Methylovirgula sp. 4M-Z18: one gene and its partner. The main gene of each other region encodes a partner of the protein of the gene in region 2 in a complex. Links are inferred from orthologs where the notes say so. Each region holds a gene or a part of one and is shown on either strand. Other genes may lie near its edges. The genes, in order: V9T28_RS07485 and scpA.

Region 1 (11,616 bases), 1.5 Mb from region 2 along the record:
AGTACTCCAGCCCAGGCCCGACGACGCCGTTCTCGATTTCGCCGGCCAACTCGCCGGCCATCAAGGGCCCTATCTCGACCTGTCCCCCGCGGGGGACCTCATGGAAGGCGCGGCGCATCTCTTCGCCTACTTGCACCGACTCGATGCGGCGGGCGCTCCGACAATTGCCGTCGCCCCCATCCCCATGACGGACCTGGGCGAGGCCATTAACGATCGGCTTGCGCGGGCGGCGGCACCCCGGATTTGATTGATTTTTCGCACAATCCCCGCTCAAAAAAGCATGATTTACACTTTTTTGACGTTGACGCGGACTTTGCAGACGCGCAACATGTCACCGCTATTTAAACAAATTATTTATAGCGTTGTTTGTGGCGGTCCCAGTCGCTATGTCGGGAGCCGCCTTGGTTTGCAGTGCAAGGCTAGCGGACAGCAGTTCGGACGAATTGCATTTTGGAAGCGGCATCGGCAACCATGCGCACAGACGGATAATGACACGTGCAGCTTTGCCTTTGCCCGGTCACCCTGGGGCGGGATTGATAATGTGCGTGCGTGAGAGGGAAGCGACACGATGTCTAGCATGTCCACATGGGATGATTTTCGTCTCGTAAAAGCTATCGCGGACACTCGAACCCTCGCCGCCGCGGCGGAAGCGCTAGGACTGAACCATTCCACCGTTTTTCGGCGTCTGGGCGCCCTGGAAGAATCGCTCGGGGTAAGATTGTTCGAGCGCGGCCGGGCGGGCTACGCATTGACTGCCGCCGGCGAAGAAATGACGACGCTCGCCGGGCGGATGTATGAGGACATTCTGGACTTCGAGCGCAAGGTTGCGGGCCGCGACGTGAAGCCCTCCGGCGAATTGCGCGTCACGACCAATGACACGATGATTATGCATCTGCTGACGCCGATCTTCGCTGATTTTTGCAAGACCTATCCCGACATCCGTCTCGACCTGATTGTCGGCAATCAGACGCTCAATCTGGCACGGCGGGATGCCGATGTCGCCATCCGCGCGACCGACAAGCCCCCGGAATCCCTGTTCGGCCGCCGGATCAGCGCGATCAATTGGGCGCTCTATCGCCCCAAGAGCATGGACGAAAAGGCAGCCGAAGAGAAAACCGTGCCGTGGGTCGGATTTGGCGCCAATCTGTCGGGCCTTTCGGCAGCGCGCTGGATGCACGACAATGTCAACATGCAGCACGTCGTGTATCGCGTCAGCACGGTTCTGGGTCTTGCCGAGGCCGTCGCCGCCGGCATTGGCTGCGGGTGCCTGCCCTGCTTCATCGGCGACGCCAACGCCGACATTGTGCGCATCGGCGGCACCGTGCCCGAGTTGCACAACGAATTGTGGATCCTCACCCACCCCGATTTGCGCCGTGCCGCGCGCGTTCGCGTTTTCATGGAAAGCGTCGGCTCAAAGCTGGCGCGGTATCGCAAACTGTTGGAGGGGGAAAACGGCAGCGGCTAGATGTTTGTCCTCTTCATTTCCTGGGATCGGATGACTTTCCGATCAGACCAAGATGCGTAAAGGTAAAACCTTCTGTTGATTTTAATCCATAGCCAAGCATCCGATCAAAGCCGGAATGGGCGAACCAAAGTCCGCCCAGAGCGCTCAAGACTGGTAGCGAAAAGGCCATGCCCGCAGTCATAAACACTGCACCAAAAGCATAGACGTGCACTAAGTTGTAACCGAAAGCTCCAATCTTTGGACCAAAAATATAGCTCGCGAAACTGAGGTCTGGAGCAAGAAACACCAAAGGCGCTATCCACCACGGCAACTCAGAATGGAAGAAAACAAACAATAATATTCCCGCAAAGAAGATGATTGCTCCCTCAAATTTTTGCCAAGAGACGACCCTATCCACATTCATTCCCCGTTCTTTGGCGACGCAAACAGGTATTGTGAACTTAACATGTCCTAAGCCAGTGCAGTGACCGTCATTGGTCGAGCAACGGCAGCACATTTTCGCCGCCGGCCATTTGCGGATTGGAAGGTGGGAAACCTTCCGCCGCTTCCCGTTCGGCGATCAAGGATCTTGCCGTAGCGAACACATCTTTCAAGCCGCCGCCGCGCCGCATCGCCTGATCGAACAACGCCTCGCCGAAATAGGTCCATTTCGCGCCGTCACGACAGCCGAACGAGGAGTGGTCCGCATCGGCAGCGGTAATCACCAACGTATTCGGATCGGCCAAGGCAGGCACGAAAACGCCCGAATAACAGGCCGAAATGATCACCACCCGGTGCCGAATGCCACTCTCGTCGATAAGAGCCTTGAGGCCGGCGGGCGGCAACAATTGCTCGCGCCGCGGCGTCACGATGCCGATGCCTTGCGTGTCGCCATGCGAGGTCAGAATGAGAAACAACACATCGTTTTCGTCATCGGCCTTCGCGCCGATCCTTTGCAGATCCGAGACCAGTTGTTCAGCCGTGGCCGGGCCATCCCGCCGCGTATTGGCCCGCACAAGCTTGTCGCCGTGTGCATATTTGCGCAGGACGATATCCGCAGCCAACGTCGCCTCGCTGCGGAAGACACTCTGGTCGCCCCACAAAGCATAGGCAACGACATGCACGCGACGCGAGTCCTGCGCCAGCGCGGTCCCACACGCGAGAAGGAAGACAAGTAAAATTCCGAATTTGACAGCAAGGCGTGAGAACGGCATGGGCGCGAACCGGTTGAGATCATCCGGTCGGCAATGTAGGGCCATTAAGGGGCAAAAGTCGATCCAGTGCCAGGCGGCCAACACGTTTCGGCAGGTGATCTCGTGCGTCACATCACAGCGACGCTCACGTCTGCCCGGGCTTCAATTCGTAGAAGATGTGATGGCCTATCTTGTCGACGCGTTTGAGGCTTCGTGCCCAGTAAGGCGCCACATAATTCGCGTGATAGTGCGTCGCGCCGCCGACGTCAGCGACATAGGTCGAGCCGTCCCATACGCTTTTCGCGACGCGCATGGCCGTAGCCCAAGAATCTGGCTCAGTGATGCGCAGCGACTTGCCTTCGCAGGCGAAGGAGAATTGGCAGGCCATATAATGGCTGCGGTTCTGATAGACGACGCCGCAAACGCTCGTCGGATAGAGGCCGCTCTTCACCCGGTTGAGCACCACTTGCGCCACCGCTGCCTGGCCCTGCTCCGGTTCGCTGCGCGCCTCGAAATAGACGGCTTCGGCCAAGCAGCGCAGTTCCTTGTCCTGGTTGGCGGAATCGATCAGCGACGTATAGTCGGGACGCCCGCCATCGCTGCGCGGCACGAGCGTCGCGTCCGGTCCGAGCGGCACGGCGCTGCTGTAGGACGCGACTTCGACGGGCATGAAGTCGTTCGCCATCGGTGTCGTCGAATTGAGCGCCATGGCGCGCGGCACAGCCGGGGTCGCACCGTTTTGCGCACGCTTCACATTGGCTTCGCGGCGAGCGCTGGCGGTGTTGAGGCCCTGCAACGACAGGAGATCGGCTTGCGGCGTCGGCTGCAACGTCTGGACATCGTCTTCCGCGGCAGTCTGTGGCTCTTCCGCCGTGAAGCCTGAAACGGCGACACGAAAATCGTCCGAGACGGCGAAAGGTGCGTGATTGCTTGCGTCCGCGTCGGCGACAAAGTCGTCCCAACTCGTCGCCGAACCCGCCTGAACAATGTCGAGCGGCGCGGATTTGTGATCGTCGACGATGATCGGCGCCGCGTGCCCCCGCCCCTTAAGCACGATGCGCGGCGGCGGCCCATCGCTGGGTTCGTCCAGTTCGCTGGAGCCACGCATGGCCGTTGCGGCTCGGCGCACAATGTCGTTTTGCGGTAGAGCCACGATCATCGCGTTCGAAACAGACGCATGTGCATGCGATTTTGGAATCAAATCGGCGGGCGCCTCGGTCGAATTGAAGCGTAGCACGCTGGCGCCGAATGGGTGCGGCTCTTGCCCCGCCTCGGCGGTAAAGGACATCAGCAACGCTGTGGCAACACACCACGGCGCGAATGTCCCGACAGCCCAATGCAAACGCAAACGACCCATATACCGTTCCATGCTGGCGGACGACTGCGCGAACGCCGAATCAGCGAGAAATTCTGTGGCGCAAATGTCACAGACACATGCGTTATGTGATGCATGTGATTTATCGCCGATTATCCTTGCGGAAGCGTTAATCCAGGGCGCAGCAAAGTCCGCTACAGTTCTGGCAAAGCCCATTGACGCTTCCATGCTAGCCGATCGCGCCACGGCAGAACGGCCGTCCCCGGAAAGAAGAATAGGCAATCTTCAAAGATTCCGGCCGCTTGTGCTTATCTTACCACGCTGCCATGATGCCAAAACATGCCGTCACCAGAGGATGATCGATGCCGCAGCAAAAATTTGTCCCGCACCCAGGCCTTGCACCGCGCAAGATCGATCCGGGCACGCGCATCGGGCATGTCCATTTGAAAGTCGCAAATCTTGACCGCTCCCTCGCCTTCTATACCGGCGTCCTTGGCTTTGAACTGATCAAACGCATCGGCGATCAGGCCGCCTTCATCTCGGCGGGCGATTATCATCACCACATCGGCTTGAACACGTGGCAGAGCAAGGACGGCAGTCCGCCCGCGCCGGGGACGACTGGGCTTTTTCATCTTGCCATTCTTTATCCCACCCGCGCGGCGCTGGCCGACGCGTTGCGGCGCCTCGTCGCCGCTCAGATTCCGCTGGAAGGCACGGCCGACCATGGCGTCAGCCAGGCCCTCTATTTGCGCGATCCTGATGACAATGGCGTCGAACTCTATTGGGACCGCCCACGCGACCAATGGCCCCGAACGCCGGATGGTGAAATCACCATGGGGACCTATGCCTTCGACCCGAGGGATTTGCTCAAGGAACCGGAACTCGAGGGCTGAAGTGCTGGCGCGGCAATCAGGGTTGATAGCGCCGCATCAGATTTTTCGCCAAAGACAGCTCCGTTTGAAACGGCTTTTGTTCATTCTGCTCAAGGCTTGCGGCGGCGTTTAAACCCTCGCTGCCGAAGCGCACACGGATGGCCTCTCGGATCCAGCCGCGCTGCTGCAGGACACGACGGCGCACGCGCTGACCGCTGCTATCCATCCAGCTTTCATGGGCGTTGAGGGCCGCCGCGAGGCCGTCAAGACCGCTGCCGGTTGTCGCCGACACGGCGACAACCGGCACCTTCCAGGATGAAACCGGCGCCGCGAGGGTCAAGGCCCCCTCGACTTCGGCCTTGGCGCGCTGGGCGGGCGCACCCATATCCGCCTTGGTCACGGCGACGACATCGGGGACTTCCATGATGCCGGCTTTCATGAACTGGAGGGAATCGCCCGATCCCGGCTGAATGCAGAGGATCACGCTGTCGGCGACGAGCGAAATATCCGCCTCCGACTGGCCGATGCCGACACTTTCGATCAGCACATAATCATAGATGGCGCCCATGATGACCGCGGCGCTGATGGCATGGTCGGAGAGTCCGCCGAGCCGGTCGCGCGCCGCCATCGAGCGCACGAAGATGCCTCGATCCTCCGGGTCGGTTGCGAGCCGTGCACGATCTCCGAGCAGCGCCCCACCCGTCCGCTGCGATGACGGATCGACGGCGATGACCCCTACCGTCGCACCGCTCGCGCGCCAGGATCGGATGAGCGCATTGCTGAGCGTCGATTTGCCGACGCCGGGCGGCCCCGTGAGGCCGATCATATGCGCACGCCGATGCGCGACGCAGGCGTCAAGAAAAGCTGCGAGCTCCGGTGAACCCGCGCCGATTTCAATCGCAGCCAGCGCCCGCGCCATCGCGCGCTTACCACCCACGCGCAACGACGACAGATCGAGGGGAGATGCCTGCGAGGCCATGTCGGCTTTCATTCTCCGATCACGTGCACGACGACTTCGCGGCTGTGCGGCATGCGACGATGTTCGAAGAGATAGATGCCCTGCCATGTACCGAGAAGCAGATGTCGGTTCCCGATCGGAATGGCAAGATGCGATTGGGTCAGCGCAGCGCGCAGATGCGCCGGCATATCGTCCCGGCCTTCGAGACGATGCGTATAGAGATGCTCGTCCTCTGGCGCGACACGGGCAAAATAGGCGAGCAGATCAACCTGCACCGTGGCGTCGGCATTTTCCTGAATCAGCAGAGATGCAGACGTATGACGACAGAACAGTGTGGCGAGACCGGTCGCGATGCCGCTCGCCGTCACAGCGCGCGCGACATCGTGGGTAAAGTCGTAAAGGGCGATGCCCCTCGTCTCGATCGTGAGCGTCGTTTGAGCTTGCCGCATTAGGGCCCGTCCTCAATCATGGATAGGATCCGGCGCAGCTTAACTCCATTACGCTTGGCTCGCAGCCTTTTTGCCCAATGCCGCCTGCGCCGCCGCGAGCCGTGCGATCGGCACGCGGAAGGGCGAGCAAGAGACGTAATCGAGACCGGCCTTCTCGCAGAAGGCGATGGAGGCCGGATCGCCGCCATGCTCGCCGCAAATGCCGAGTTTGATCGCCGGCCGCGCCGCCTTGCCGCGCGCGGCGGCAAGCTGCACCAATTCGCCAACGCCCTCCTGATCGAGCGTCACGAACGGATCGTGCGGCAGCAAGCCCTTCGCCGTGTAAGGCCCAAGGAACGACGACGCATCGTCGCGCGAAATTCCGAGCGTCGTCTGCGTGAGGTCGTTGGTGCCAAACGAGAAGAATTCTGCCGTCTGCGCAATGTCGCCGGCGCGCAGCGCGGCGCGCGGCAATTCGATCATCGTGCCGACCTGATACGGCACGTCGACGCCCGTCTCCTGCTTCACCGCCGCGTGCATGGCGTCGATGCGCGCCTTGACGAGATCGAGTTCGGCCTTCGTCATGACGAGCGGCACCATGATTTCGGCCGTGACCGCCTTGCCGGTCTTTTGGCTGGCCGCGATCGCGCCCTCGAAGATCGCGCGCGCCTGCATCTCTGCGATTTCCGGGAACGCCACCGCCAGACGCACCCCGCGGAAGCCGAGCATCGGATTGAACTCGTGCAGGTCGGCTGAGCGCTGCTTGAGCCTCTCGGCGCTCGCATTCATCGCCTTCGCCACCTCGGCGATCTCTTCGTCCGTATGCGGCAGGAACTCATGCAGCGGCGGGTCGAGCAGACGGATCGTCACCGGCAGGCCTGACATGATCTCGAACAATTCGGCAAAATCCTGCCGCTGCATCGGCAGCAACTTGGCAAGCGCCGCGCGGCGGCCCTTCTCGTTGTCCGACAGGATCATCTCGCGCACCGCGACAATGCGGTCATCCTCGAAGAACATATGCTCGGTCCGGCACAGGCCGATCCCCTCAGCCCCGAAGGTGCGGGCGACACGCGCATCCGCCGGGGTCTCTGCGTTGGTGCGCACCTTCATGCGCCGCACCGCATCGGCCCAGCCCATCAGCGTACCGAAATCGCCGGACAATTCCGGCTGCAGCATCGCGACGGCACCGATCAAGACCTGACCCGACGTGCCGTCAATCGTGATGATGTCACCTTTCTTCAACGTCGTGCCCGCCACCGACAGGGTTTCGTTGGCATAATCGACGCGCACCGTTCCTGCGCCCGACACGCAGGGCTTGCCCATGCCGCGCGCGACCACCGCCGCATGCGACGTCATGCCGCCACGCGTCGTCAGAATGCCCTCTGATGCATGCATGCCGTGAATGTCTTCGGGCGAGGTTTCGACGCGCACCAGAATGACTTTGCGACCGGCGCCCTTCAATTGTTCGGCATCGTCGGACGAGAACACGATTTCGCCGCAAGCCGCGCCGGGCGAGGCCGGCAAGCCGGCTGCCAGAATCTTGCGCGGCGCTTTCGGATCGATGGTGGGATGCAGGAGCTGATCGAGCGCCGCTGGCTCGACACGCGCGATCGCCTCCTCGCGCGTGATCAAGCCTTCGTTAGCCATCTCGACGGCAGTGCGCAAAGCTGCCTTCGCGGTGCGTTTGCCGCTGCGCGCCTGCAGCATCCACAATTTGCCGCGCTCGACGGTGAATTCGAGATCTTGCATGTCGCGATAATGCTTTTCCAGCAATTGCGTCACGCGCACGAATTGGTTGTAGACGTCCGGCATCACCGTCTCCATCGACGGCTTGTCGGATTGGGCAGCGATGCGCGCCGCTTCCGTGATGTTTTGCGGCGTGCGAATGCCGGCGACCACATCCTCGCCCTGCGCATTGACCAAAAACTCGCCATAGAGTTCGTGCGCGCCGGTCGAGGGATTGCGCGTGAAGGCGACGCCTGTCGCCGACGTATCGCCCATATTGCCGAACACCATGGCCTGTACATTCACCGCCGTGCCCCAGCTCTCAGGGATATCATGCAGGCGGCGATAGGTGATCGCGCGCGCATTCATCCAGCTCGAGAACACCGCGCCGATCGCACCCCACAATTGCGCGCGCGGATCTTGCGGGAACGGCTTTTCGCTCTCGCGCTCGACGATTTTCTTATAGTCGACGATGAGACGCTGCCAATCGGCCGCCGTCAGGTCGGTGTCGAGCACATAGCCTTTGCGCTCCTTATATTCTTCCAGCACATCCTCGAAATTGTGCGGATCGATATCGAGCACGACATTCGAATACATCTGAATGAAACGGCGATAGGAATCGTAGGCAAAGCGCTCATCGCCGGCATTTTTGGCGAGCGCCTGAACCGTCGCGTCGTTGAGGCCGAGATTGAGCACCGTGTCCATCATTCCGGGCATCGACGCGCGGGCGCCGGAACGGACCGAGACGAGAAGCGGATTGACGTCATCGCCGAATTGGCGGCCGGTCAGCGTGCCGATATGGGCCAGAGCAGCATCAACATCGCCCTGCAGCGTTTCTGGATAGGTGCGGCTATGGGCGTAAAAATAGGTACATACTTCGGTCGTAATCGTGAAACCGGGCGGCACAGGCAGGCCGAGATTGGACATTTCCGCCAGATTGGCACCCTTGCCGCCGAGCAGGTTGCGTCCCGAGGCATTGCCCTCCGCCTTGCCATCCCCGAACGTATATACCCATTTGGTCATCCATTCCCCCTCGGCTGCTTACAGGACGCACGCGCCCTTCTGCTCCCGGCCGAAAGGCCTAAGAGCCCCAATCGATTATTTCGCACCTGCGAAATGGATGAATGTTTTGCTTAAAATAAGGCGAAAAGCAATTCTAAAGGCCGGTAAAGAGGCAAATTGCGCCCGATTTGTCGGCAATAGCAGATGCGCTCTCCGCCGCAGCAATGCCCTCGACGATAAACTATGGACACCCCAACCACTCAGCGGGTATGACGACGCGGCAGTACATTAGTTAGCAATATCTGGACCAATGGATCGCTTAGACTCTTCTGCGGCAAATGATCAGACGCGGTCGCCCGATAGCAGCAGACGGGCTGCATTGCGGTTGACCGGGCCCCTGCGCCATTTGCTCAGCGGCCTGAATGCCTGGGGCCGCCTTGCCCCCGGCAGCCGGCCGCACAGATTTGCCGTCACGCTTCTCGACCGGCTGCGGCGCGAAGCCTCTCAACGCCCCCATTTCCGCGCCGCAGCGCGGCGCCTTGCGCAATCGATCCCCGGGGCGACCGCGCTTGTTCGCGACCTCTCGCCACAGCAGGCACTTTCCGATACGCCAAGCGGCGACGCAAGGACCCTCCTGCTTCCGATTTCAGACCACGCCAGGAATATTGAATTGCTTCTGATTCAGATGATCGAATCGAGCAAAAAAGGCTTTTGATATGCGTATTGTTATCGATCTGGCGGCCGCACAATTGCACGGCCGCTCTTCTGACGTGGGCAGATATTCGCTCGCGCTCGCGCGAACCCTTTTCACACACCGGGGCACGCACGAGATTTTTACCCTGTTGGATGCGACGCAGTCGGAGAGCGCCCATTTTCTTCGTCATGCGCTGATGCGTTTTCTGCCGCCCGGCAATATTTTGGCCTGGCAAAGCGTGCCATTGACCTCGGCCAATCCGGAAGCGAGTTGTCAGCGCAACCAGGTGTCGCAGCTTATTCGCGACGCTTTCCTGGCGAAGCTGCGTCCGGATCTCGTCCAGGAGATCCGTCTCGCGGCGCACGACAACACCGATCAGGCGCCGGCTTTCGCCCCTAGCATGCAGCGCCCATACGCAACCGCAATCCTCCGCTATGAACCGGCTACCGCGGCCTCTCCCTCACCGAATGCTGTTAGTGCTTACGGCGCCCTGCCGAGCGCGCACCATGAGGAACTGGAAATAGCCCTCCTCTGCGACCCGGCCTTCAAGCTCTCTTTGGACATTCCGGCGGCCGCGCGAGACGAAGCGCGCAATGATTTGGCCGCCATGGCACTGGATCGGGCCGCAGCTTCCGATCAAGAAGCCATCGCACAACGGATGTTGCGCACTTACGAGCATCTTGTCTCGACAATGCAGCGGAGCGAGACAGGCGATCCCAAACCACCATTCTCCGCAAACGATATGCGCCAGCCGGCACCGGCGCTCCTGCACGCCATCGCTGAGCTGGAGTGCGAGCGACCATTAGGCGAAGACCTGCGATTAACGGCCCAAGCCATCGCGGCCAGTTTTCCGCGAAACGTTGAACCGCAGATCTTCGTCGACATTTCGGGCATCGTTCAATTCGATGCCAAGACCGGCGTTCAGCGCGTCACGCGCAGCGTTCTCAAAGCCCTGTACGAGAATGCGCCGGCAGGTTGGCGCGTTGAACCGGTCTACGCGCATGCGGACCGTACCGGCTATTATTATGCGCGCCGCTTTGCCAATTCATTCTTCGATCTGGGTCTGTCCGAGCTCGATGACGCGCCGATCGAGCCTTGCGCGGGGGACGTCTTTCTCGGCCTCGACCTGCAACACGATGTCGTCATCGGTCAGTCCGACTATTATAGATACCTGAGCGCTCTCGGCGTCCGGTTGTATTTCACTGTCCACGATTTGCTCCCCGTTCTGCTCCCGCACTATTTCCGCATGAACAAGGCCGATCCCGACATGGTCTATCGGCTCCATTGGCAATGGCTGAAAACAATCAGCCAATTCGACGGAGCGATATGCGTTTCAAAAGCTGTTGCGGATGAGTTTGCGTCGTGGACGGCGCAACAGCCTCGCGAACAAGAACATTCACTGCGTATCACTTGGGTCCACAACGGCGCGGACATTACAAATTCGCTCCCATCCGCGGGCATGCCGGACGGTGCGACACATGTGCTGGACTCGCTGAGAGCGAGGCGGAGCTTCCTTGCGGTCGGAACGATCGAGCCGCGCAAGGGCCAGACGCAAATTCTGGCGGCATTCGACGAGTTGTGGGCGCAGCGTCAGGATTTGAATTTGGTCCTCGTCGGCAAGCAAGGATGGGGCGTCGAGGCGCTCATCGAGAGACTTCGCAATCACCGTGAGTTCAATGCGCGCCTCTTCTGGCTCGAAGGGATCAGCGACGAATATCTCGAAAAGATATATGCCGCCTCGGCTTGCCTCATCGCCGCTAGCGAGGGCGAGGGATTTGGCCTGCCGTTGATCGAAGCGGCGCAACATAAATTGCCGATCATCGCGCGCGACATTCCGGTTTTCCGGGAAGTCGTCGGCCAACACGGGCTGTATTTCTCCGGTGTCGCGCCCTCAGACCTCGCCGAATGCGTCAAGACATGGGTCTCCTTGGACCAAGCAGGCGCGGCACCCAAATCCGACGACATGCCCTGGCAGACATGGGATC
Region 2 (11,578 bases):
GGGCCATCGCGGTGAGCGATGCGTCGGGGCGTCTGCTGCTGGCGCTCGGCGATGTCGAAGCCGCGATTTTTCCGCGCTCGGCGGTCAAAGCCCTTCAGGCCTTGCCGCTGCTCGAGAGCGGCGCCGCTGATCAATACGGCCTCAGCGCAGCGGAAATTGCGCTTGCGGTCGCCTCGCATTCCGGCGAGCCGGTCCATGCGGAGACGTCCGCGGCGATGTTGGCAAAAGCCGGCCGTGATCCCGCCTGTCTCGAATGCGGCGTACAATGGCCGATGAACGAGGCGGTGGCGCGCGCGATGGCGGCGCGCGGCGAAAAGCCGACCGCGCTCAACAACAATTGCTCGGGCAAACACGCAGGCTTCGTCTGCCTGTCCTGTTATATGCAGGAAGATCCGGAAGGCTATGTGAGCCCCAATCACAAGGTGATGCGCGAAGTCAAAGGCGCATTGGAATCGGTCACCGGCATCGTGCTTGACGATGCGCAAGCCGGCACCGACGGGTGCTCCATCCCAACCTATGCTTTTCCGCTTAAAGTGCTGGCGCAGAGTTTTGCAAAATTCGGGACGGGCACGGGGTTCGCGCCCGAGCGCGCGCAAGCGGCGGCACGGATTCGCGCGGCTGTCGCCGAGCATCCTTACATGGTGGCCGGCCGCAATCGGTTCGATACCGACGTGATGAGCGTCCTGCGGGCGAAAGCGTTCACCAAGACCGGTGCCGAAGGCGTGTTCTGTGCGGCCTTGCCCAGCCAGGGGCTCGGCATTGCGATCAAGTGCGATGACGGTACGACGCGCGCGGCGGAAATGATGATGGCGGCTGCGTTGCAGCGGTTTTTGCCGCTCTCCGACGAGGAGCGCTTGCTGCTTGCACCGCGTCTCGCGCCGCGTCTCGTCAATTGGAACGGCATCGAGGTCGGGGCGATCCGCGCGACCGAACCGCTCACCGGCGGCTCGTGATCATCGCGCCGAAGATGATGAGCGCCGCGCCGGCCACGGTCATGAGCGACGGCACTTCGTGGAACACCAGGAAGCCGAGTGTCGAGGCCCAGAGCAACGATGTATATTCGAGCGAGGCAAGCCGCGCGGCTTCGGCGCGCGCATAGGCCAGGCCGAGCATGGTGTTGCCGGACAAGCCGAGGACGCCAAGGATCAGGAACAAGCCGAAGGCTGGCCAGGTGATCGGCGTCCACGTGTAAAGCGCCGGTATGGCCAACATAATTGCCGGCCCGGTGTTCTGAAAAAAAAGGATGGTTTCGATGGCGTCCTTCGTCGCCCGGTCGCGCAAAGCCACCATGCTGGCGGCATAGGAGAAGGCCGAGACCAGCGCCGCAAGCGCGCCGAACAGCGCGGGACCTTCGTAGCTTTTGCCGCCGAGACTGCCGCCGACGATCACCAGCATGCCCAAAAAGCCAATGACGAGGGCGATGAGAATCCGGTGGTCGAGCCGCTCGCCGAGAAAGAAATTGCTCAGCAGCGCGATGAACAGCGGCGCGAGGAAGGAGAGCGTCACGGTCTCGGCCAGCGGCAGCGCGCTCAAGGCGTAGAAGAATGTCGTCGCCGTGACCACCACGATGATCGAGCGCAGCGCGTTCGAGCGCATGGCCTGGCGCGAGGGCCAGGGCGGGCGGCGCCAGGCCAAGAGACCAACCGTGCCGATCGACCCGAAGACATAGCGCATGAACGCGATTTGCATCGTGCCATATTGCGCCGACATCAGCTTGATCAGCATGTCCATGATGCACAGGCACCCGATTCCGAGCACGGCAAGAAGGAAAGGGCGTTGGCTGGCGAGCTTCATGGAAGGTTAATTTTCGGTTGCTTAGAGCATTTTCCGTTCTTTCAGAATCGGAAAATGCTCTAATTTTTTGTCTAGTCGCATTTTCTTAATCGAAAAGTCGAACAACTTTTCTGGAAAATGCTCTGGAGACTCTGCCCCTTGAATTACCCGACACCATGGCGGCAGACGACGGAATTTGTGGTTTTTCGCCAAGTTCTCGACAATTTTGTCCGGCATGAAGCGCGACCCTTCGGGGCGTAATCCGTAGGGTTTTGAGATGGTGGCGACGATGGTGGCGGTGGGGGTGCGCGGCAGAGCGCTTGGTGTGATGTTGGCCGTGGCAGGCACGGCGCTTGGTTTGAGCGGCTGCGATTCATCGCAGCTTGGCAGCTTCACCGGGTCCACGGCGCTGTTTGCGTCCGGGCCGCGCGCGCAATCCGACGAGGTGCCATTGTTCGTCGCCTCGACCCGCAAGGGCGAGAAGGGCGCTGCCGCCAATCAAAATCTCGCCGAAGGCGACATGAATTTTTCGCTGGCGATGATCTCTGTGCCGCCCAACCACCATGCCGGCGTGATCGAGCGCGCGACGTTTGGCGCCGACAATCCGGCGTCGGATTTCGCGATGGTCCGGCGCCATACGTTGGACACTGAGGAATTCCAGAACGAATTGGCCACCAACATCTCGGGCCGCGTCGGCACGAACCGCGACGTGCTGGTGTTCGTCCATGGCTTCAACACCGGGCTCGACGAAGCGCGCTATCGCGCGGTGCAGCTTGTGACCGATGGCCGCTTCGGCGGCGTGCCCGTGCTGTTCACGTGGCCGTCTGGCTCGGGGCTGCTCGCTTATGGATCGGACAAGGAGCGGGCGACCGCCTCGCGCGATGCGCTGGAAAAACTGCTCTGGACGATCGCGCAGACCCCTGGTGTTGGCCGCGTGCATGTGTTGGCCCATTCGATGGGAACCTGGCTCGCGATGGAAGCGCTGCGCCAGAATGCCATTGCTGGGCATGGCGATCTGGGCGGCCATTTGGGCGAGGTGATGCTGGCAGCGCCCGATATCGACCTCGAAGTGTTCAAGGGACAAATGGTGCGGATTGGGCAGAATGCGCATGTCTCGGTGTTCACGGCTAGCAACGACCGCGCACTCTCGCTGTCTTCGGCCCTGGCCGGCTCGCGTGCGCGGGTCGGCGCGCTCGACCTTAACAATCCGGGTGTGCGCGACGAAATGTCCAAGATGGGCGTGCGCGTCTACGACCTCACCGACGCGGCGGATGGGTTTATCCATCACGGCGCTTACGCCGATACGCCCGCCGTGCTGAGGCAGATCGGCGCGCAGCTCGCCACACCGGGCGCGCAGAGCCAACAATCCATGGCGGTGCTCGACGGCGACGGCAAGGAGTCGGGACCGATCGACCAACAACCGGTGCCCGCCGCGCAACCGGCCGCCGCGCAACCGGCGCAGACGCCTGCCGCGCAGCCGACCGCCGCACAACCGGCGCAGCAGCAATCGGATGTGCCGACGTTGTGAGGGCGGCATGATTTATTCGCGCAACTGAATCGTCTACTACGCCGTCATTGCGAGCGAAGCGAAGCAATCCATCCCCCAATCTGAATTGTTTTGCCCTCGCCGGAACGGCCTGGCGGCGGAAACACCTGCATCGTAGGGGGATGGATTGCTTCGTCGCTACGCTCCTCGCAATGACGGGGAGGTGCGCGTGCAGCAACCGACTTCGCTGCGAGAGAAGGGATCGCCTCCTACCGTGCCGCCTTCTGCTGATAACCCAGGCGCTCGTTCAAATCTTCCAGCAGCCGCGTCGCTGCGTCAGCGACCACCGTGCCGGGTGGGAAAATCTCGGCAGCGCCTGCGGCATAAAGGGAATCGAAATCCTGCGGCGGGATGACGCCGCCGACCACGATCATGATATCGGACCGCCCGCCCGCTTCGAGCGCCTTTTTCAACTCCGGCACCAGGGTCAAATGGCCCGCCGCAAGGGAGGAGACGCCGACGACATGGACGTCGCGTTCGATGGCTTGCTGCGCGGCCTCCTGGGGCGTTGCGAACAACGGTCCGATATCGACATCGAAACCGAAATCGGCGAAGGCGGAGGCGATCACCTTCTGGCCGCGATCGTGCCCGTCCTGGCCGACCTTCGCCACCAGGATATGCGGGCGGCGGCCCTCGTTTTCGCGGAACGCGGCGGTCATCTGCATCACACGTGCGACATCGTCCGCCTCGCCACCGGCCTCTGCCTTGTACACGCCGGAAATGGCGCGAATATCGGCGCGATGGCGGCCGAAAACCTTCTCCAGCGCGGCCGAAATCTCGCCGACCGTCGCCTTGGCGCGCGCCGCTTGAATGGACAGATCGAGCAGGTTGCCGCCGGATGTCGCGCCGGTCGTCAGCGCATCGAGCGCCTGTTGCGTCGCGTTTTCATCGCGCTCTTGGCGCAGGCGCTGCAGCTTCTCGATTTGCCGCGCCCGCACGGCGGAATTGTCGACGGTGCGCACCTCGATCGGCGTTTCCGCTTGCGGCTTGAACATATTGACGCCGACCACGACCTGCCGGCCGGAATCGATACGCGCCTGGGTCTTGGCCGCCGCTTCTTCGATCCGCAATTTCGGAATGCCTGCGTCGATCGCTTTGGCCATGCCGTCGAGCGCCTCGATCTCGTCCATATGCGCGCGCGCCTTGGCCGCAAGCTCCGCCGTCAGCCGCTCGACATAATAGGACCCGCCCCATGGATCGATGATCTGGCACGTGCCGCTCTCCTGCTGCAGGAAGAGCTGGGTGTTGCGCGCGATACGGGCAGAAAAATCGGTCGGCAGCGCCAGCGCCTCGTCGAGCGCGTTGGTGTGCAGGCTTTGCGTATGTCCCTGTGTCGCAGCCATGGCCTCGATTTGCGTGCGCATGACATTGTTGAAGACGTCCTGGGCCGTGAGCGACCAGCCTGAGGTCTGCGAATGGGTGCGCAGCGGCAGGCTCTTTTCCGATTTCGGCAGGAAGGCGCTGACGATATCGGTCCACAGCAGCCGCGCTGCACGCAACTTGGCGACCTCCATGAAGAAATTCATGCCGATCGCCCAGAAGAACGACAGGCGCGGCGCGAATTGATCGATGCTGAGGCCGGCGGCAAGGCCGGCGCGGATATATTCCTTGCCGTCCGCCAAAGTATAGGCGAGTTCCAGATCCTGTGTCGCGCCGGCCTCCTGCATGTGATAGCCAGAGATGGAAATGGAATTGAATTTCGGCATATGCGCCGACGTATAGGCGAAAATATCGCCGATGATGCGCATCGAATCCTGCGGCGGATAGATATAGGTGTTGCGCACCATGAATTCTTTGAGAATGTCGTTCTGGATCGTGCCCGACAATTGCGCCTGTTGGACGCCTTGCTCCTCGGCCGCAACGATATAGAGCGCGAGCACGGGCAGGACCGCGCCGTTCATGGTCATCGACACGCTCATCTGATCGAGCGGAATGCCGGAGAACAGCGTGCGCATATCGAGGATGGAATCGATCGCGACGCCCGCCATGCCGACATCGCCGGCGACGCGCGGATGATCGGAATCATAGCCGCGGTGGGTCGCCAGATCGAAGGCGATGGAGAGACCCTTCTGGCCGGCGGCGAGATTGCGGCGATAGAAGGCGTTGGAATCTTCCGCCGTCGAGAAGCCGGCATATTGCCGGATCGTCCAAGGCTGGTTGACATACATCGTCGGATAGGGGCCGCGCACATAAGGCGCGACGCCCGGATAGCCGTCGACGAAGCTCAAATTCGCAAGATCCGCTTCTGTGTAGATCGGTTTGACCGCAATGCCCTCGGGCGTCATCCATGGCGCTGTCGCGGCGGTCGCATCGCCGGCTGCTGCGGGGCGGAAGTCAATCTCGGAGAAGTTGGGAATACGGCTCACAGTCGCTCCACCGTCAACACGATATTCCGCACTATAAACGGAAGTGCAGGGCCGCGCATCCTGGATTTTTGCCGCGTTTTTGCACATGCGCGCAACATTCATGCCACGCCGCGCGCCTTTTCGCTCGACACTCTGCTGCCGCAAGCGGAAAGGGCGCGTGATGACGAATGTGGCACTGGGGCAATTGCGCGAGCCGGCGGCAGATGGACGGAGAGTTCAGTCTGCCGGTTTTATCGCGGCGCTTGAGGCGCGGGCCGAACGTAGTGCGGCGGCTTCGGCGTTTTACGAATTTATGCGCTTCAGCATTTTGCAGGCTTGGGCGTGCCTGTTCGGCGGCGCCATGGTTGCGCTTCTGATTGCAACAGCCTGGTTCTATCCGAAAGGCGCATGTCTGGCGCGGTATGATTTTCTCACCCTTGCGGCCATTGCGCTTCAGGTAGCCATGCTGCGCTGGAAGCTGGAAACATGGGACGAAGCGAAGGTGATTGCTTTGTTCCATATCGTCGGCACGGCGATGGAAATCTACAAAACCGCGGTCGGTTCATGGATCTATCCCGAACCGAGTCTCTTGCATATCGGCGGCGTGCCGCTGTTCAGCGGTTTCATGTATGCGTCGGTGGGCAGTTATATTACGCGGGTCTGGCGCGTCTGCGACTTTCGCTTCACAGGGCACCCGCCGCTCTGGCAAGTCTACCTTCTTGCCGCGGGCATTTATCTGAATTTCTTCACGCTTCGTTCCATTGGCGACATGCGTGTCGTCCTCTTCATCGCCGCCGCGCTGATTTTCCGCCGCTCGTGGATTCATTTCCGGGTCTGGCGCGCGCATCGCAAAATGCCGCTTGTGACAGCGTGTTTTTGCAATGCGTTCTTTCTTTGGCTGGCCGAGAACATCGGCACATTGACCAGGACTTGGACTTATCCGAGCCAATCTGTGGCGTGGTCAATGGTCGGCTTCGGCAAGCTCGGATCGTGGTATCTGTTGCTCATCATCAGCTATGCGATGGTGACGCTGGTGAACAGGCCGATACCCTATGCGCCGGCGAGCAGGCGTTGCAAAACCTCGATGGCATTGCAGCCCGCAAAAATATAGTCGGTCACACCGGCTTGTGCCAAGCCGTCGGCGAGAGCACCGGGCTTGCCGGCGAGATAAAGCGACTCGGCTCCGGCCGCGATGAGTGCCTTGGCGGCCGCGAGCGCCTGCTCGGCATAGACAGAATCGGAAGAGCACAAGCAGGCGATTGTGCAGCCGGACTCGCGAAATGCCTGGGCCAGAGCCTCCTGCGTCGTAAAGCCATCATTGCCGAAAGCCTCGATTCCGCCAGCCGCAAAGAAGTTTTTGGCGAAGGTGGCGCGAGCGGTGAAAGCCGCAAGCGGGCCGAGATTGGCGAGAAACACGCGCGGCCGTTGACCGCTCTGAGCGAGGATCGCGTCGGCGCGCGCGCGCACCTGTTCGAACGCTTCCGCATCGCGATGCGGTGCGAGGCCGGGCAAGCCTTCGCGCACCGCTTCGCCCGGTTGCAGCACGGTCACAGGCGTTTCCTCGAGATCGGCGAATTCGCTCGAACCGGTGATCGGAATGAGCCGTCTGGCGATGCGCTTGTCGCGTTCGGCCGCAACGGTGCGGATGGCCTTTTGCGGGCCTTGGGCGGCCAGCGCCGCGAAAAGCCCGCCTTGCTGTTCGGTCGCCTGAAAGATCGCCCACGCTTTTTCGGTCAGGTTCGCCGTCAGGGATTCAAACCCGCCGGCGCCAGCGGCCGGATCGTTTACCCATCCGAGGTTGGATTCGCAGAGCAGGATTGTCTGCGTGTTCCGCGCGATCCGGCGGGCGAAGGGATCGGCAAGACCCAGCGCCGTGGTGAAGGGCAGGACGGTCATCGTATCGGCGCCTCCGAGCCCGGCGGAGAAGGACGCGATCGTGCCGCGCAGGATATTCACCCAAGGATCGCGTTTGGTGAGCATGCGCCAGGCGGTCTCCGCATGCAGCCGGAGCGGCGCCGGCGTCAGTCCGCAGGCCTCTTCGACTCGCGCCCACAGGTGGCGCAGCGCCCGGCATTTCGCCAGGGTGAGGAATTCGCTGGCGTCGGCCGCGAGCACGAAAGAAATCTGCGCCGCAGCCGCTTCGAGCGGCCAGCCGGCCTTCTCAAGCTGACGCAGCGTCGCGAGGGCGGCGCTCAAGGTCAGTGCGAGCTCCTGCGCTTCGCTCGCGCCGGCTTCATGCCAATGGCGGCCGTCGGCGATGAAAAAGGGTCCGCCGAAGCCTTGTGCCTGCAATTTGGTGGCGGCTGCGATCAGCGCATCGGCATCGCCGAGCAGCGGATCCAGCGCAAAATCGATCGACAGGCGCGAGGCATCGAGTTCGTGCGTCTTGGCGTATTCGGCGAAGAGGCGGGCGAGGGATGCGGCGTTCTTGCCGGCATCGAAACGGACCGCGATGAGATCGAGGAGGACGTTGCGCAAAAGGGTGGCAAAGTCGGCGGCGCTGGCGACATCCAACCCGAAGGCGCCGGCGGCCGGCGCGCCGCGAAAGGCCAGGACCAGCCCGTTGGCGCCGTTTTCCAGATCTTCCAGAATTTGCGTGTTGGCCTGCGCGAGATCGGGATGGTCGATCTTTTGCGCGACCACCCACGCCCCCGCCTTGGCCTTGAGCGCGCGTGGGCCGGCGGCCTGATGCGGATAAAGCGGCGCGATCTTCAGCCCGTCCAGCGTCACGGATGTCAGCCGCTCCAGCCCAGCGCCTTTCAGGGCGGCTTCGGCGCGTTTCATCCATTCTGCGTGGGCGGCGGTGGGAAAAGTCTCGGTCATCGAACGGTTTTGGCACGGCCTGCGCCAGGTGAAAAGAGGTCCGCAGCCCCGACATGCATCGCCTCGACGATCAGCCCCATGTCATGCGCCGAAACCTGCAGCAGGCCGAAGCGGAAGGCATATCCCCAGGATTTTTGTCCACGCGTGAACTCAAGCCGGTCGAGCAGGGGGCGGATGGCCGCCGGCTGGCTCGCCAGCCACATCACGCCGCGCCGCCAGGGCAGGAAGCCGCCGCCCATGTCGGTCTGGTAAACGAGATCATCGGCGGCATTACCAATGGCGACAAAGGATTGGCCGCAATCGTGGCCACCGAAGCGCTGCACCGGCGCATAATAAACGATGCCGTCACCCGCTCGGATGCGCCGCAAGGGCGCGGCCTTGCCGTGACAGACCTGCATGAAGCCTTGCTCCCGGCCGCGCGCGACGTGGTCGGCGCTGGCCACCGCGATCCAATGCTGTTGCGGAGTGGGGCAGGAGCCAAAAAGATCGCGGGTCATGGATCAATCCTTTCGACCGCGATCTTAAGCGCCCCAATTGTCAGGAGTTGTCAGGATCAGACGAATTGGCTCAGACCGGGAATCGCCCCGACGATAGCGCCGACTTCGTCTTCGCCCACCTTCTCGCGCACGAAGGCAAAAATCTCCTTGCCGACCGTGGTCATGTCGCCCATGCCGATTCCGGCTTCGGTGAGCTGGCCGGCCAGGCCCATCAGGCCCATGCCGCCGTCGTCGCCGCCGCCCGCCTTGGCGATCAGGTCCTGGGCGCCCGGCAGCTTGCCGAAGACCGCATTGACCTCGTCGGCGGGGCCTTCCTTCTGCAGGAAACCGAATACCAGGCCTGCGGCTTTTGCAGCCGTTTCCTGGTCGATCCCGGCCGCTGCGCTCAGGCGCTGAACGAGTTCCTCCATCATGCACTCCCAATAGTTTACAAATAAACTAATAGCCAATCTGACCCGACGGTCGCATAAATGCAAGACAGTTCCAGCAGAATTTTGTACCCAGGACCGAACCTCAGAACCTGAATCGCCGGGCAGCAGAAGGAAGACCGATGACCACGCTCAACGAAGTTCTTGCAAAAGTCGACACCAATCTGGATTCCGCCCTCGACCGCCTTTTTGATCTGATCCGCATTCCCTCCATTTCCACTGATCCAGCTTACAAGGATGACTGCCAAAAGGCCGCGGACTGGCTGGTGCGAGAGCTCACCGGGCTCGGTTTTGAGGCATCCGTCCGTCCGACCCCGGGGCATCCCATGGTTGTCGCCCATGCCAAGTCCAAGCGCCGCGACGTGCCGCATGTGCTGTTTTACGGCCATTACGACGTGCAGCCGGTCGATCCGTTGAACCTGTGGCAAACCCCGCCGTTCGAGCCGCAACTCGTCGATGCGCCAACCGGCAAGCAAATCACCGCGCGCGGCGCCTCGGACGACAAGGGCCAGCTCATGACCTTCGTCGAAGCATGCCGCGCGTATGCCGAGACGAAAGGCTCGCTTCCGTGCGACGTCTCCATTCTGTTCGAGGGGGAAGAGGAATCCGGTTCGCCCTCGCTGGAGGCGTTTCTGGAGGAGAATAAGGCCGAGCTCAAAGCCGACCTGATGATGGTGTGCGACACCGGCATGCCAGGGCCCGACAATCCGGCGATCACCACCATGCTGCGCGGTCTCGTCGGGCAGGAAGTGATCATTCGCGGCGCCGATCGCGATTTGCACTCGGGCATGTTCGGCGGCGCCGCCATCAATCCCGCACGCGTGCTGGCGAAAATCATCGCCGCGCTGCATGACGAGAACGGCCGCATCACGCTGCCCGGCTTCTACGACGGCGTCGAGGACTTGCCGGACGAGATGAAGTCGCAATGGGCGAGCCTGCCGTTCAGCGAGCAGGAGTTCCTCGGCAAGGTCGGCCTGTCGGTCCCGGCCGGCGAGAAGGACCGCTCCGTGCTCGAGCAGATCTGGGCCCGCCCGACCTGCGAGGTCAACGGCATTACGGGCGGCTATACGGGTGAGGGGTTCAAGACCGTGCTGCCGGCGGAGGCCAGCGCCAAGATCTCCTTCCGTTTGGTCGGCCGGCAGAATCCGGACAAGATCGTTGCGGCATTTCAAAACTTCGTTCGCGCGCAGCTGCCCGCCGATTGCAAGGTCGAATTCATACCGCATGGCGCAAGCCCCGCGCTGCAATTGCCCTTCAACTCCGAGCCCATCCGCATCGCGCGCGTCGCACTGAATGCCGAATGGGGCAAGGAACCGATCCTGATGGCGATGGGCGGTTCGATCCCGATCGTCGGCAGCTTCAAGCGCGAGTTGAACATGGATGCGCTGATGGTCGGTTTCGGCCTGGCGGACGACCGCATTCATTCGCCGAACGAGAAATACGAGCTGAAGTCGTTCCACAAAGGCACGCGGAGCTGGGTACGGATTTTGGATGGCATTGCCGGCTAGTTGAAAACGAAACGGGCGGTCGCCGATCCGTTCGGCGATCGCTTTGCTAAAAAGACTTCATCTTGAAGGATCACACCATGAAAACGCCGGGCGTCGGCTGCGGCGCGTTCATCGAACGCGACGGGCATGTCCTGTTGATCAAGCGCGTCAAGGCGCCGGAGGCGGGGACGTGGAACCTGATCGGCGGCAAGGTGGATTTCGGCGAACGCGCCGAGGATGCGGTGGTGCGCGAGACCGCAGAGGAAATCGGTGTTTCGATTTTGCTGCAGGGCTTTTTGTGCCTCGTGCAGATGATCGGCATCGACGGCCAACATTGGGTCTCGCCTGTCTATCGCGCGCGGATCGTCGCCGGCGAACCGAGCATCTGCGAACCGGATAAGATCGCTGACCTCGGCTGGTATCCGTTCGATGATCTGCCGCAGCCGCTGGGATTGCCCGTCCGCGAGGCAATTGCTGCGCTGCGGCGCTAGCTTCGGCACCTCGCATTCATCACAGAATTTGTCATTGCTGATCAGCTCTTTTGATGGAGCTGCGTGTTGACGCGGCGGATGCGGAAGCGTTCCATATGCCTATACTTCTTAGGAGAGAATAATGGCAAATTGGTCGCAGACTTGGACCTGGTATCGTGGCGCATGGTCCGAGGGAAATACGCCCATTC

The links.
Region 1: the proteins of scpA (region 2) and V9T28_RS07485 are in contact, whole or in part, in a crystal structure (PDB 8DPB), measured with the Methylorubrum extorquens proteins. The link is inferred for Methylovirgula sp. 4M-Z18 from one-to-one orthologs. Residues at the interface, in SOR27001.1 of Methylorubrum extorquens: Glu577, Glu578, Asn579, Asp580, Gly581, Arg582, Arg583, Arg585, His596, Ala604, Ser605, Ala608, Asp609, Gly611, Phe612, Asp613, Val614, Asp615, Ile616, Gly617, Pro618, Leu619, Glu625, Arg628, Gln629, Val631, Glu632, Asn633, Asp634, Glu661; in SOR26638.1 of Methylorubrum extorquens: Arg20, Ala21, Ala24, Arg25, Thr28, Ser32, Arg33, Arg34, His37, Thr98, Gly99, Gly100, Ser101, Ile102, Leu103, Lys106, Thr107, Ala110, Ala113, Ile114, Asp115, Arg116, Ala118, Phe119, Ile120, Arg121, Pro122, Pro124.

Annotation. Positions count from the first base shown.
Region 1 is NZ_CP149574.1:1,635,859-1,647,474, reverse strand. Bases 3,839-6,795 are described here. They hold V9T28_RS07485 (ArgK/MeaB family GTPase), read right to left. Parts: upstream 5,816-6,795; coding sequence 4,862-5,815; downstream 3,839-4,861. Other genes in these bases: ppdK (pyruvate, phosphate dikinase), read right to left, coding at 6,280-6,795; V9T28_RS07480 (secondary thiamine-phosphate synthase enzyme YjbQ), read right to left, coding at 5,812-6,231; V9T28_RS07490 (VOC family protein), read left to right, coding at 4,315-4,845; V9T28_RS07495 (cell wall hydrolase), read right to left, coding at 3,839-3,994. In the rest of the region: V9T28_RS07515 (L-threonylcarbamoyladenylate synthase), read left to right, coding at 1-247; V9T28_RS07510 (LysR family transcriptional regulator), read left to right, coding at 578-1,465; V9T28_RS07505 (DUF4260 domain-containing protein), read right to left, coding at 1,479-1,868; V9T28_RS07500 (C13 family peptidase), read right to left, coding at 1,936-2,658; more of V9T28_RS07495, read right to left, coding at 2,783-3,838; more of ppdK, read right to left, coding at 6,796-8,958; V9T28_RS07470 (glycosyltransferase family 4 protein), read left to right, coding at 9,654-11,616. UniProt on the Escherichia coli protein: Binds and hydrolyzes GTP. Likely functions as a G-protein chaperone that assists AdoCbl cofactor delivery to the methylmalonyl-CoA mutase (MCM) ScpA and reactivation of the enzyme during catalysis.
Region 2 is NZ_CP149574.1:3,100,866-3,112,443, reverse strand. Bases 3,108-6,026 are described here. They hold scpA (methylmalonyl-CoA mutase), read right to left. Parts: upstream 5,686-6,026; coding sequence 3,529-5,685; downstream 3,108-3,528. Other genes in these bases: V9T28_RS14395 (DUF817 domain-containing protein), read left to right, coding at 5,855-6,026; V9T28_RS14405 (alpha/beta hydrolase), read left to right, coding at 3,108-3,301. Outside these bases: V9T28_RS14420 (asparaginase), read left to right, coding at 1-953; V9T28_RS14415 (DMT family transporter), read right to left, coding at 937-1,794; V9T28_RS14410 (hypothetical protein), read right to left, coding at 1,816-2,010; more of V9T28_RS14405, read left to right, coding at 2,051-3,107; more of V9T28_RS14395, read left to right, coding at 6,027-6,775; V9T28_RS14390 (methylmalonyl-CoA mutase family protein), read right to left, coding at 6,715-8,487; V9T28_RS14385 (EVE domain-containing protein), read right to left, coding at 8,484-8,984; V9T28_RS14380 (DUF2267 domain-containing protein), read right to left, coding at 9,041-9,394; V9T28_RS14375 (dipeptidase), read left to right, coding at 9,535-10,920; V9T28_RS14370 (NUDIX domain-containing protein), read left to right, coding at 10,998-11,390; V9T28_RS14365 (branched-chain amino acid aminotransferase), read left to right, coding at 11,512-11,578. UniProt on the Escherichia coli protein: Catalyzes the interconversion of succinyl-CoA and methylmalonyl-CoA. Could be part of a pathway that converts succinate to propionate.